4 regions of the Brenneria populi genome follow, and region 3 is predicted to be linked to each of the others. Evidence: predicted binding sites of a transcription regulator. Region 3 holds the regulator's gene; each other region holds the start of a gene.
What was found. Region 3 encodes LexA, which represses DNA repair genes until DNA is damaged. Its sites were predicted from a motif close to TNCTGTATGTACATACAGNA; they were not measured.
Positions count from the first base shown of each region.

Region 1: a site for LexA is predicted at 895-914, ahead of dinB (DNA polymerase IV). Genes of this name have one in related genera too.
Region 2: a site for LexA is predicted at 967-986, ahead of uvrB (excinuclease ABC subunit UvrB). Genes of this name have one in related genera too.
Region 4: a site for LexA is predicted at 1,076-1,095, ahead of VSX58_RS03465 (metal-dependent hydrolase). Genes of this name have one in related genera too.

Region 1 covers NZ_JAYWTM010000025.1:46,464-48,669, reverse strand. The annotation lists gene VSX58_RS19090 (class I SAM-dependent methyltransferase) at 1-731, opposite strand, end outside; gene dinB (DNA polymerase IV) at 928-1,986, shown strand; gene pepD (beta-Ala-His dipeptidase) at 2,014-2,206, opposite strand, start outside.
Region 2 covers NZ_JAYWTM010000001.1:35,792-37,997, forward strand. The annotation lists gene VSX58_RS00175 (DMT family transporter) at 1-308, shown strand, start outside; gene uvrB (excinuclease ABC subunit UvrB) at 1,102-2,206, shown strand, end outside.
Region 3 covers NZ_JAYWTM010000006.1:336,481-338,686, forward strand. The annotation lists gene plsB (glycerol-3-phosphate 1-O-acyltransferase PlsB) at 1-527, opposite strand, end outside; gene VSX58_RS09020 (diacylglycerol kinase) at 655-1,020, shown strand; gene lexA (transcriptional repressor LexA) at 1,131-1,739, shown strand.
Region 4 covers NZ_JAYWTM010000001.1:768,761-770,966, reverse strand. The annotation lists gene VSX58_RS03470 (L-cystine transporter) at 1-317, opposite strand, end outside; gene VSX58_RS03465 (metal-dependent hydrolase) at 484-1,059, opposite strand; gene kduD (2-dehydro-3-deoxy-D-gluconate 5-dehydrogenase KduD) at 1,329-2,090, opposite strand.

The sequences.
Region 1 (2,206 bases), on a different contig from region 3:
AAAGAGCCGTCATCCCGTACCGCAAAGTGCTGAACCACTTCTGCGGCCAGGGTTTTTTGCAGCTCGCGGATCGCGACGGCGAAATAGTCGGGAGTGCGCATGCGGGCGATCCAACTGCTGAACTCCAGCGTCAGACGGTCGCTGGCGACGTTACGCACGATAAATCCCGCATCGGTGAACATGCTCAGCCATTCGCCGGGCGAGTAGTCGCGCACGTGCGAGGCGTCGCGCAGTTTTTCCGCCGTCTGCAAATAGATATCCAGCAGCGGATGGCCCGGCGATACCACATCCATCATGACGACCCGGCCGCCCGGTTTCAGCACGCGCCTGATTTCACGCAGCGCCTGTCCGACGTCGTGCCAGTGGTGGGCGGAATAGCGGCTGATAACGATATCGGCGCTGGCGTCGGCAAACGGCAGCGATTCAGCGACGCCCTGCCGCGTGCGGATATTGGCCAGGCCTTTCTGTTCGGCCGTCTCGGCGACGACTGCCAGCATTTGTGACGAGAGATCGTAAGCCACAACCTCTTTCACCGCCTGTGCGGCAACGAAGCTGGCGTGTCCGGCGCCGCACCCCAGATCGATGACGCTGGCGTGAGGGAAGCCGGCCAATAAGGCTGACAGCCGCTCCAGATCCTTGCCCTGGGCATGCACCGAACTGGTCAGATAGTTTTGCGCCTGTGAACCAAACTGGCGTTCGACGCTGTCGCTGTGACTCTGTTTACTTTCCATTACGACCCTCTTTTTTGTGGCGGCTTTGTCCTGAAATGGCTACGGAAGAGGTTAACACGGCAATAGCGCCTGCGGGAGGAGAAACGCCCTTTTCCGTCGTTGGGGGATGGCCGGCCCGCGGAAAGCCGGCGCCTGGTTCGCCAGCTTGTTTATGGCAATCTTGATCTGTATATTTATACAGTCTCCCGGAGGTGGTATGCGCAAAATCATTCATGTCGATATGGATTGCTTCTACGCGGCAATTGAGATGCGTGATAATCCGCGCCTGCGCGACATTCCGCTGGCGATAGGCGGCAGCGCCGATCGCCGGGGCGTGATCAGCACCGCCAATTATCCGGCCCGGCGCTATGGGGTGCGCAGCGCGATGGCGACGGCGACGGCGCTGCGTCTGTGCCCGCGGCTGACGCTGCTTTCCGGCCGGATGGAGGTGTATAAGGCGGCTTCCCGCCAGATCCGGGAGATTTTTGCGCGCTACACGCCGCTGATTGAACCGCTTTCTCTTGATGAGGCCTATCTGGACGTCACCGACAGCACTCTCTGTAACGGCTCCGCAACGCTGATTGCGGAGGAGATCCGTCGGGTTATTTTCGCTGAACTGCGCCTGACCGCATCCGCGGGCGTCGCCCCGATAAAATTTCTGGCCAAGGTCGCTTCAGAGCTGAATAAACCGAACGGTCAGTATGTTATCCCGCCGGATAAGGTGGACGCGTTTTTGCTGCAGCTGCCGTTGGCAAAGATACCCGGCGTCGGCAAAGTGACGGCGAAGCGGCTGGAAGAGAAGGGCATGCTGACCTGCGCCGATGTGCGCAATCACTCGTTGAGCGAGTTATTAAAGAGCTTCGGTAAATTTGGCCGGGTGCTGTGGGAGCGTTGTCACGGCATTGATGAGCGGCCTATTTCGCCAGACCGGTTACGCAAATCGGTCGGCGTGGAGAAAACGCTGGCGCAGGATATCCACCACTGGCATCAGTGTGAAAGCCTAATCGAACAGCTCTATCAGGAACTTGAATTACGCTTAAAGCGCGTCAAACCCGACCTGCATATTGCGCGGCAAGGGGTAAAGCTGAAGTTCGATGATTTTCGCCAAACCACTCAGGAACACGTATGGCCGGTATTGAATAAGCAGGATTTGCTCGCGCTGGCGCGGCAAACCTGGGAGGAGAGGCGCGACGAGCGCGGCGTTCGGCTGGTGGGATTGCACGTCGCGCTGCTCGACCCGCAGATTGAGCGCCAGTTGGTGCTCGATTGGGGATAGGCGGCTTCGAAAAGCCGCATCGCGCGATCAGGATTTTTCGGGGATCGCCTTCAGCAGGGCGGTCAGCAGCTGCCAGTATTGGCCGACGCTGGCGATATGCACCCGTTCGTCCGGCGAGTGGGGCCCGGTGATGGTCGGTCCGATGGAGACCATATCCATATTGGGGTAAGGTTCTTTGAACAGCCCGCACTCCAGACCGGCGTGGATGACCATAATGCTC
Region 2 (2,206 bases), on a different contig from region 3:
AGGTGCAACTGACGGCGCAAAATCTGCCGCTGATACTGTTCGCCGGTATCCTGGCTTCCGTGGTCGCGCCCTTCCTGTGGCTCCAGAGCCTGGTCCGGCTGGGAGCGAACAATACCGCCATTTTCATCAACTTGATGCCGGTGTTCACCGCCCTGATCGCCACCACGTTCCTGAACGAGCACCTGCGGACTTACCATCTGGTCGGCGGCGGCATGGCGCTGCTCGGCGTCATTCTGGCCCAGCGTCTGCGCATACCCTTATTCGGTTCTGCGCCTAAGACCGGGATGGATAACGAGACCGCCGATTAAAAGATCAACACCCTAAAAAGCGGCTTAAGTCATCCGCATTCGTCCATTGGCAAGATGGCGAGCAAAAAAAGATTGCGCTAGCGGTAAATATGTATCGCTATTCCCGGCTGATAATTAGCGTCGTATTTATCATTGAGCTGAAGAAAAAAACAGCTTAAAAAAACTGACTTAGCCCTTGACAGCGCTGACTTCGCGCTTATTTCCCCGCCCTTGTTATTATCATTTTCGGCCTAATATTTATGAGATAAATTGCAGAAAAAAAATGAAGAAAATCGGTCGCGGTGTTGCCGTTAGATGACGGTAGTATTTCGGCAACTCAGGGCGGATGCGGGGTTGTGGGAGTTATCCACTATTTCTGTGGATAACTGTGTGTATTAGAGATATAAAAACTATGCCAGGCGAGAGCTGACGCGGCTTTCCGCCAGGTTGACGTTATTCTCCGCTTTTTCGCTAATTCTTTTAAAATCACTGCGTTATTTAAAATCAAGCCCCTGGGGCCGCGATGTCGCGTCGTTGGGTAAATTAGCGGCAAAAAACGGGCGGCAGATTAGCGAACTCATTAATCTGGGGATAAATAATGACGGGGATGATGCGTGAATTAAAAGTCGCCGGCGGGCGTTTTACCGATTTAGTCGCGCGCGGGCGATAATCCTCTTGATGCTGTTTTTATATCCAGTATCATGACGGTGGCAATCCCGGCGATTGATTCTCATAATAGCCTGAGCGTCAGCGCTTGCCGTCCGGCTTCATCCGCCTGCCATCCGGTAGCCATCCAAGAGAAACGTATTCGATTATGAGTAAAGTATTCAAACTGAATTCCGAATTTAAACCGGCCGGGGATCAGCCGGAAGCCATTCGCCGCTTAAAGGAAGGATTAGAGGACGGATTGGCGCACCAGACCCTGCTGGGGGTAACCGGCTCGGGGAAAACCTTTACCATCGCCAATGTCATCGCCGATCTGAATCGTCCCACGATGGTGCTGGCGCCCAACAAAACGCTGGCCGCCCAGCTTTACGGGGAAATGAAAGCCTTTTTCCCGGATAACGCGGTGGAATATTTTGTCTCGTATTACGACTACTATCAGCCGGAAGCCTATGTGCCGAGCTCCGATACCTTTATCGAAAAGGATGCGTCGGTTAACGAACATATTGAGCAGATGCGGCTTTCGGCGACGAAAGCGATGCTCGAACGGCGCGACGTAGTGGTGGTCGCCTCGGTTTCCGCCATTTACGGCCTGGGCGATCCCGATCTGTATCTGAAAATGATGCTGCATCTGACGCAGGGGATGCTTATCGATCAGCGCGCCATCTTACGGCGGCTGGCGGAGCTGCAATATACCCGCAACGACCAGGCGTTTCAGCGCGGGACTTTCCGCGTGCGCGGCGAAGTGATCGATATTTTCCCCGCCGAGTCGGACGACGTGGCGCTGCGCGTCGAGCTGTTTGATGAGGAAGTGGAGCGCCTGTCGCTGTTCGACCCGCTGACCGGGCAGATTATGCAGACCCTACCGCGCTATACCATCTACCCTAAAACGCACTACGTCACCCCGCGCGAGCGTATTTTGCAGGCGATGGAGGATATCAAGGTCGAGCTGGCCGAGCGCCGCAAGATACTGCTGGAGAACAATAAACTGGTGGAAGAGCAGCGTCTTAGCCAGCGGACGCAGTTTGATCTGGAAATGATGAATGAGCTGGGCTATTGCTCGGGCATTGAAAACTACTCCCGCTATCTCTCCGGACGCGGTCCGGGCGAGCCGCCGCCGACGCTGTTTGACTACCTGCCGGCCGACGGGCTGCTGGTGGTCGACGAATCCCACGTCACTATTCCGCAGATCGGCGGCATGTACCGCGGCGACCGGGCGCGCAAGGAGACGCTGGTGGAGTACGGCTTTCGCCTGC
Region 3 (2,206 bases):
CGTAATGACACCGGGCTGGAAAAACGGACGAAGCTGTCTCGGCCCAGCCACAATACGGCAAAAAATTTCTCAATGCCGTTTAGCAGGCGCAGATGCGGCGTCTCCTGATTCTGCTGTCCCTCACGGCCGGGGGAGCGGCCGAACATGACGGAAACCGGCACCATCTGTACGTCGAGATCGGGATTGCTCTGATGCAGATCCAGATAGTCGTGAAACAGCTTTATCGATTCCTCTTTGGGAACGTAATAGCGGAAAACGCGCGGACCATCGTTAATGAAAACGTGGCTGGGCAACTGTGTTCCGCCGATGTCGGCCGGACGGAGAGGATCGGGAAGACCCAGCGTCTGACATTTCGCCCTGAGCGTCAGTAAATCCGCCTGAGAATTGTAAGGCAGCACATAGAGGATCGGGCGCGAGGGATCCAACCCCAATTCAGCCACGGGATCCAGGGGAATGACCTTACTTTTCACTAACAATTTTAGTGGGAAATTCAGTAGTTTATAGTAAATTTTACGCCAACCTGACATAACAACTAGAAGCCTCTTGTTAGCAATGCGTCGCAAGGATACCAGAAACTGCGCTGGAGATCTGTTGTGATAAGACAACGGTTAGGCGTTAAAATGTCGCCGAATGCGAATAAATAATGGAGGGCGGATGAATAAGGCAACGGGGATAACCCGGATAATCAAAGCGACCGGCTATTCCCTGCAGGGATTGAAACAGGCATGGCGGCACGAAGCGGCATTTCGCCAGGAAACGGTGCTGGCCATCGTCGGGGCGATCGTCGCCTGTCTGCTGTCCGTAACCCTGGTTGAAAAACTGCTGCTTATCGGATCCGTTGTGTCGATTATGCTGTTTGAACTGGTCAATAGCGCGATCGAGGCGGTCGTCGATCGCATTGGCACTGAACGCCACGAGTTATCAGGCCGGGCGAAGGATATCGGTTCGGCCGCAGTGTTTATCGCCATCCTCCTGGCCGTCGTCGTCTGGGGCAGCATTCTTTGGCGGCACTTTGCGTGAAAGCTTGCGGAAAGTAATAAAAAACCGAGGTTTACTCACATCCCGGTTCCCAATTGGCGATTAGCTGTATATACTCACAGCAAAACTGTATAAACAACCAGGGGGGCGGAATGAAAGCATTAACGGCCAGACAGCAGCAGGTTTATGACCTGATCCGCGATCATCTTGCACAGACCGGCATGCCGCCGACGCGCGCGGAAATCGCCCAACAGTTGGGATTCCGCTCGCCGAATGCCGCAGAAGAGCATTTAAAGGCGCTGGCGCGTAAAGGCGTTATCGAAATTGTCTCCGGCGCATCGCGCGGCATCCGCCTGCTGATGGAGGAAGAGGCCGGCATTCCGCTGATTGGCCGTGTCGCCGCGGGTGAGCCGCTGTTAGCTCAGCAGCATATTGAATGCCACTATCAGGTCGATCCCTCGATGTTTAAGCCCAGCGCCGATTTTCTATTGCGCGTCAGCGGAATGTCGATGAAAGACATCGGCATTATGGACGGCGATTTACTGGCGGTGCATAAAACGCAGGATGTCCATAACGGGCAGGTCGTCGTGGCGCGCATCGAAGATGAAGTCACGGTTAAACGTTTGAAGAAGCAGGGCAATACCGTTCATCTTCTGGCTGAAAATGAGGAGTTCGCGCCGATCGTCGTCGATCTGCGGCAACAGAGTTTCTCCATCGAAGGATTGGCGGTCGGCGTTATTCGTAACAGCGACTGGAGCTGATTCCGGCGTTTGCAACCCTCCCCCCATCTCAAACGCTATTTTTTATTTGACGCCTTTTCGCCTCGCCTCTGAGGCGAGGCTGTTTATTGCCGCCATCCCCCAAGCCGCCGGCGCTTATGCAATTGAAGTACGGCGGCGGTAAATTAATCGTAGCGGCGCTTGAGACGGCATGATAAATAGGAGATGGAGAGCGTTATCTTGTAGCTAAGAGTGCGGCAAGTTCGCCTCTCATCTGGCTATCTTTTACTGACTGTTGCCGATAGTGCGGAAATTTATTGTGCATAGGGCGATATCGCTAGGCATAAGGAGCAAGTCAGTAGAGACTATACTTAACAGGCGGTAGGAGGCGAACCGTACCACCGGCGGCGCGAAGCGCGACGGCATAAGCCGGCTAATAACATAATGGCTTCGCGGCGATAATCCGAAAGCGATTAACCGGTGGTGTGATGTAGCAACCTTAAGCCAGC
Region 4 (2,206 bases), on a different contig from region 3:
CTGATTTTCCCTAATGACGAGGCGTTATGCAGCTTCGCGACCGAATTCAAAATGGAGATGAATACCAGCGGCATCACGATCATTTGCAGCAGTTGGACATAGCCGTTGCCGACGATATTAAACCAGGCGACGGACTGTTTGAGCACCGGATGGTCGCTGCCGTAGATCTGGTGCAGCGCCAGGCCGAACAATACCCCGATAATCAAGCCCAGCAAGACTTTCTTCGCCAGGCTCCACGACGCGTTGCGGCCGGCGTATCCCAGCAACAACAAGAGGGCGGCAAACGCCAAAATATTTAATAGCAGCGGAAAGTTCATCGCCACTTCTCCCTAATTAATCAGATAAGTAATTTTTCAGCATCAATAAAAAAACGCGCGTAAGAATATCAGCTCCGCCATAAGTTTGTTATATGGCTATAAGTTATAAATTATAGCTAATAATTTCGGCGTTTTTCCGCCGCAGTCGGCTATTGAGGCGCCGGGGTTACTTTAACAGCCGGGAAATGTGCGCCTGCGCCGACTGGATGAGGCTGAGTGATTGTTCATAACTGCAACAGTTCAGATTTTTTTGCGGTTGATACAGGGAAAAGCCGATAAAGGCGATACAGAGAACGCGTTCTAACTGATTGCCCTTTTGCCCATTCAGTACCGGCAAGCGGAAACGCCAGCGGCAGGGCCAGAGCAGCGGCACGCCGGCTGAGGTGAGAGCATCGGCGGCGATATGGCTTAAGTAACCGACGATCATGGCGTGATAGACATCGGTGGGGAGCAGCCAGCCGGCGGGCATGCGCGTTTGCATAAAAAACATGCCGGCGGCGATGGCGAGCAAACTGTGCGTGAATCCCCGATGGCCGAAAGCGCGGGCGATGGGCGTCGATATCCACTTCAGCCTTTGCCCGAGCAGAGATTTGGGATGGTCGATATCCGGCAGGAGCGAGGTCAGCAGGGCGCCGGGGAGCAGATGCCACCAGTCTCCCGCTGCCAGTTCCGGCGATAGCTCCACTTTTTTAGCCAGGATCACACAGGCAACAGAGAATAGGACATGTCCTTCCGCGGTCATGAGGGGTCTCATACTAAACTGTTATTTTATACAGTATATGAGATTCTCCCGATCCCAGGAAGTAGTTACGGCGTAACTATTTATTACCAATCGCGCATTTTATACCCTGGATAATCCGCGTCGCAGGGTAAAAATGCCCGCGCGTTTTTATTCTGTTGCGACCGCGTTCTCGCCGGTATGTCTCGGCCGCCTCTGTGATCGGTAAAGAAGGCGCGGTGCGTCGCGCCTTTCTCATTTTTCGCATATGAAATCCGTTCTGAGGACGGCCGTTAACGAGCCAGCCAGCCGCCGTCAACGGCGATGGTGTAGCCATTGATATAATCCGATGCGCTGGAAGCCAGGAACACCGCCGGGCCCATAAGATCCTGCGGCGACCCCCAGCGCCCGGCGGGGATGCGATCCAAAATTTCTTTGCTGCGCTCTTCATCCGCGCGTAGCTGCCGGGTGTTGTTGGTGGCCATGTAGCCGGGGGCGATCGCGTTAACATTGATATTGTGCTTCGCCCACTCATTCGCCAGCAGGCGGGTAATCCCCATCACCGCGCTTTTTGACGCGGTGTAGGACGGCACGCGAATGCCGCCTTGAAAAGAGAGCATGGACGCGATATTGATGATTTTACCGCCGTGGCCTTGCTTGATGAACTGCCGGGCAACGGTTTGCGACATAAAGAACACGCTCTTGATGTTCAGATTCATCACGTCGTCCCAATTCTTTTCGCTGAATGCGATGGCGTCTTCGCGGCGGATAATGCCGGCGTTATTGACCAGTATGTCTATTTTGCCAAACTCCGCAACGCCCTGGGCAACCAGATCGGCATGGCCGGCAATGTCGCTCATATCCGCGGTCAGACTGAGAAAGCGGCGACCCAGGGCGGTAACTTTCTCTATGGTCTCTTCGGGTTCAACAATGTTGACGCCGACAATATCGCAACCGGCCTGCGCCAATCCGATAGCCATACCCTGGCCGAGCCCGGTATCACAACCCGTGATGAGCGCGATCTTACCCTGCAAATCGAAGGAATCTAAAATCATAGCCATAATCTCTCCATCCGCGACAATAGGTTATCGTTAGCTGTTACCGTAGTGAAAAGGTTGAAGAAGCGCCGGGCAAAGCGGTGACATCGCGTGGCAGTGACAATGTCACATTT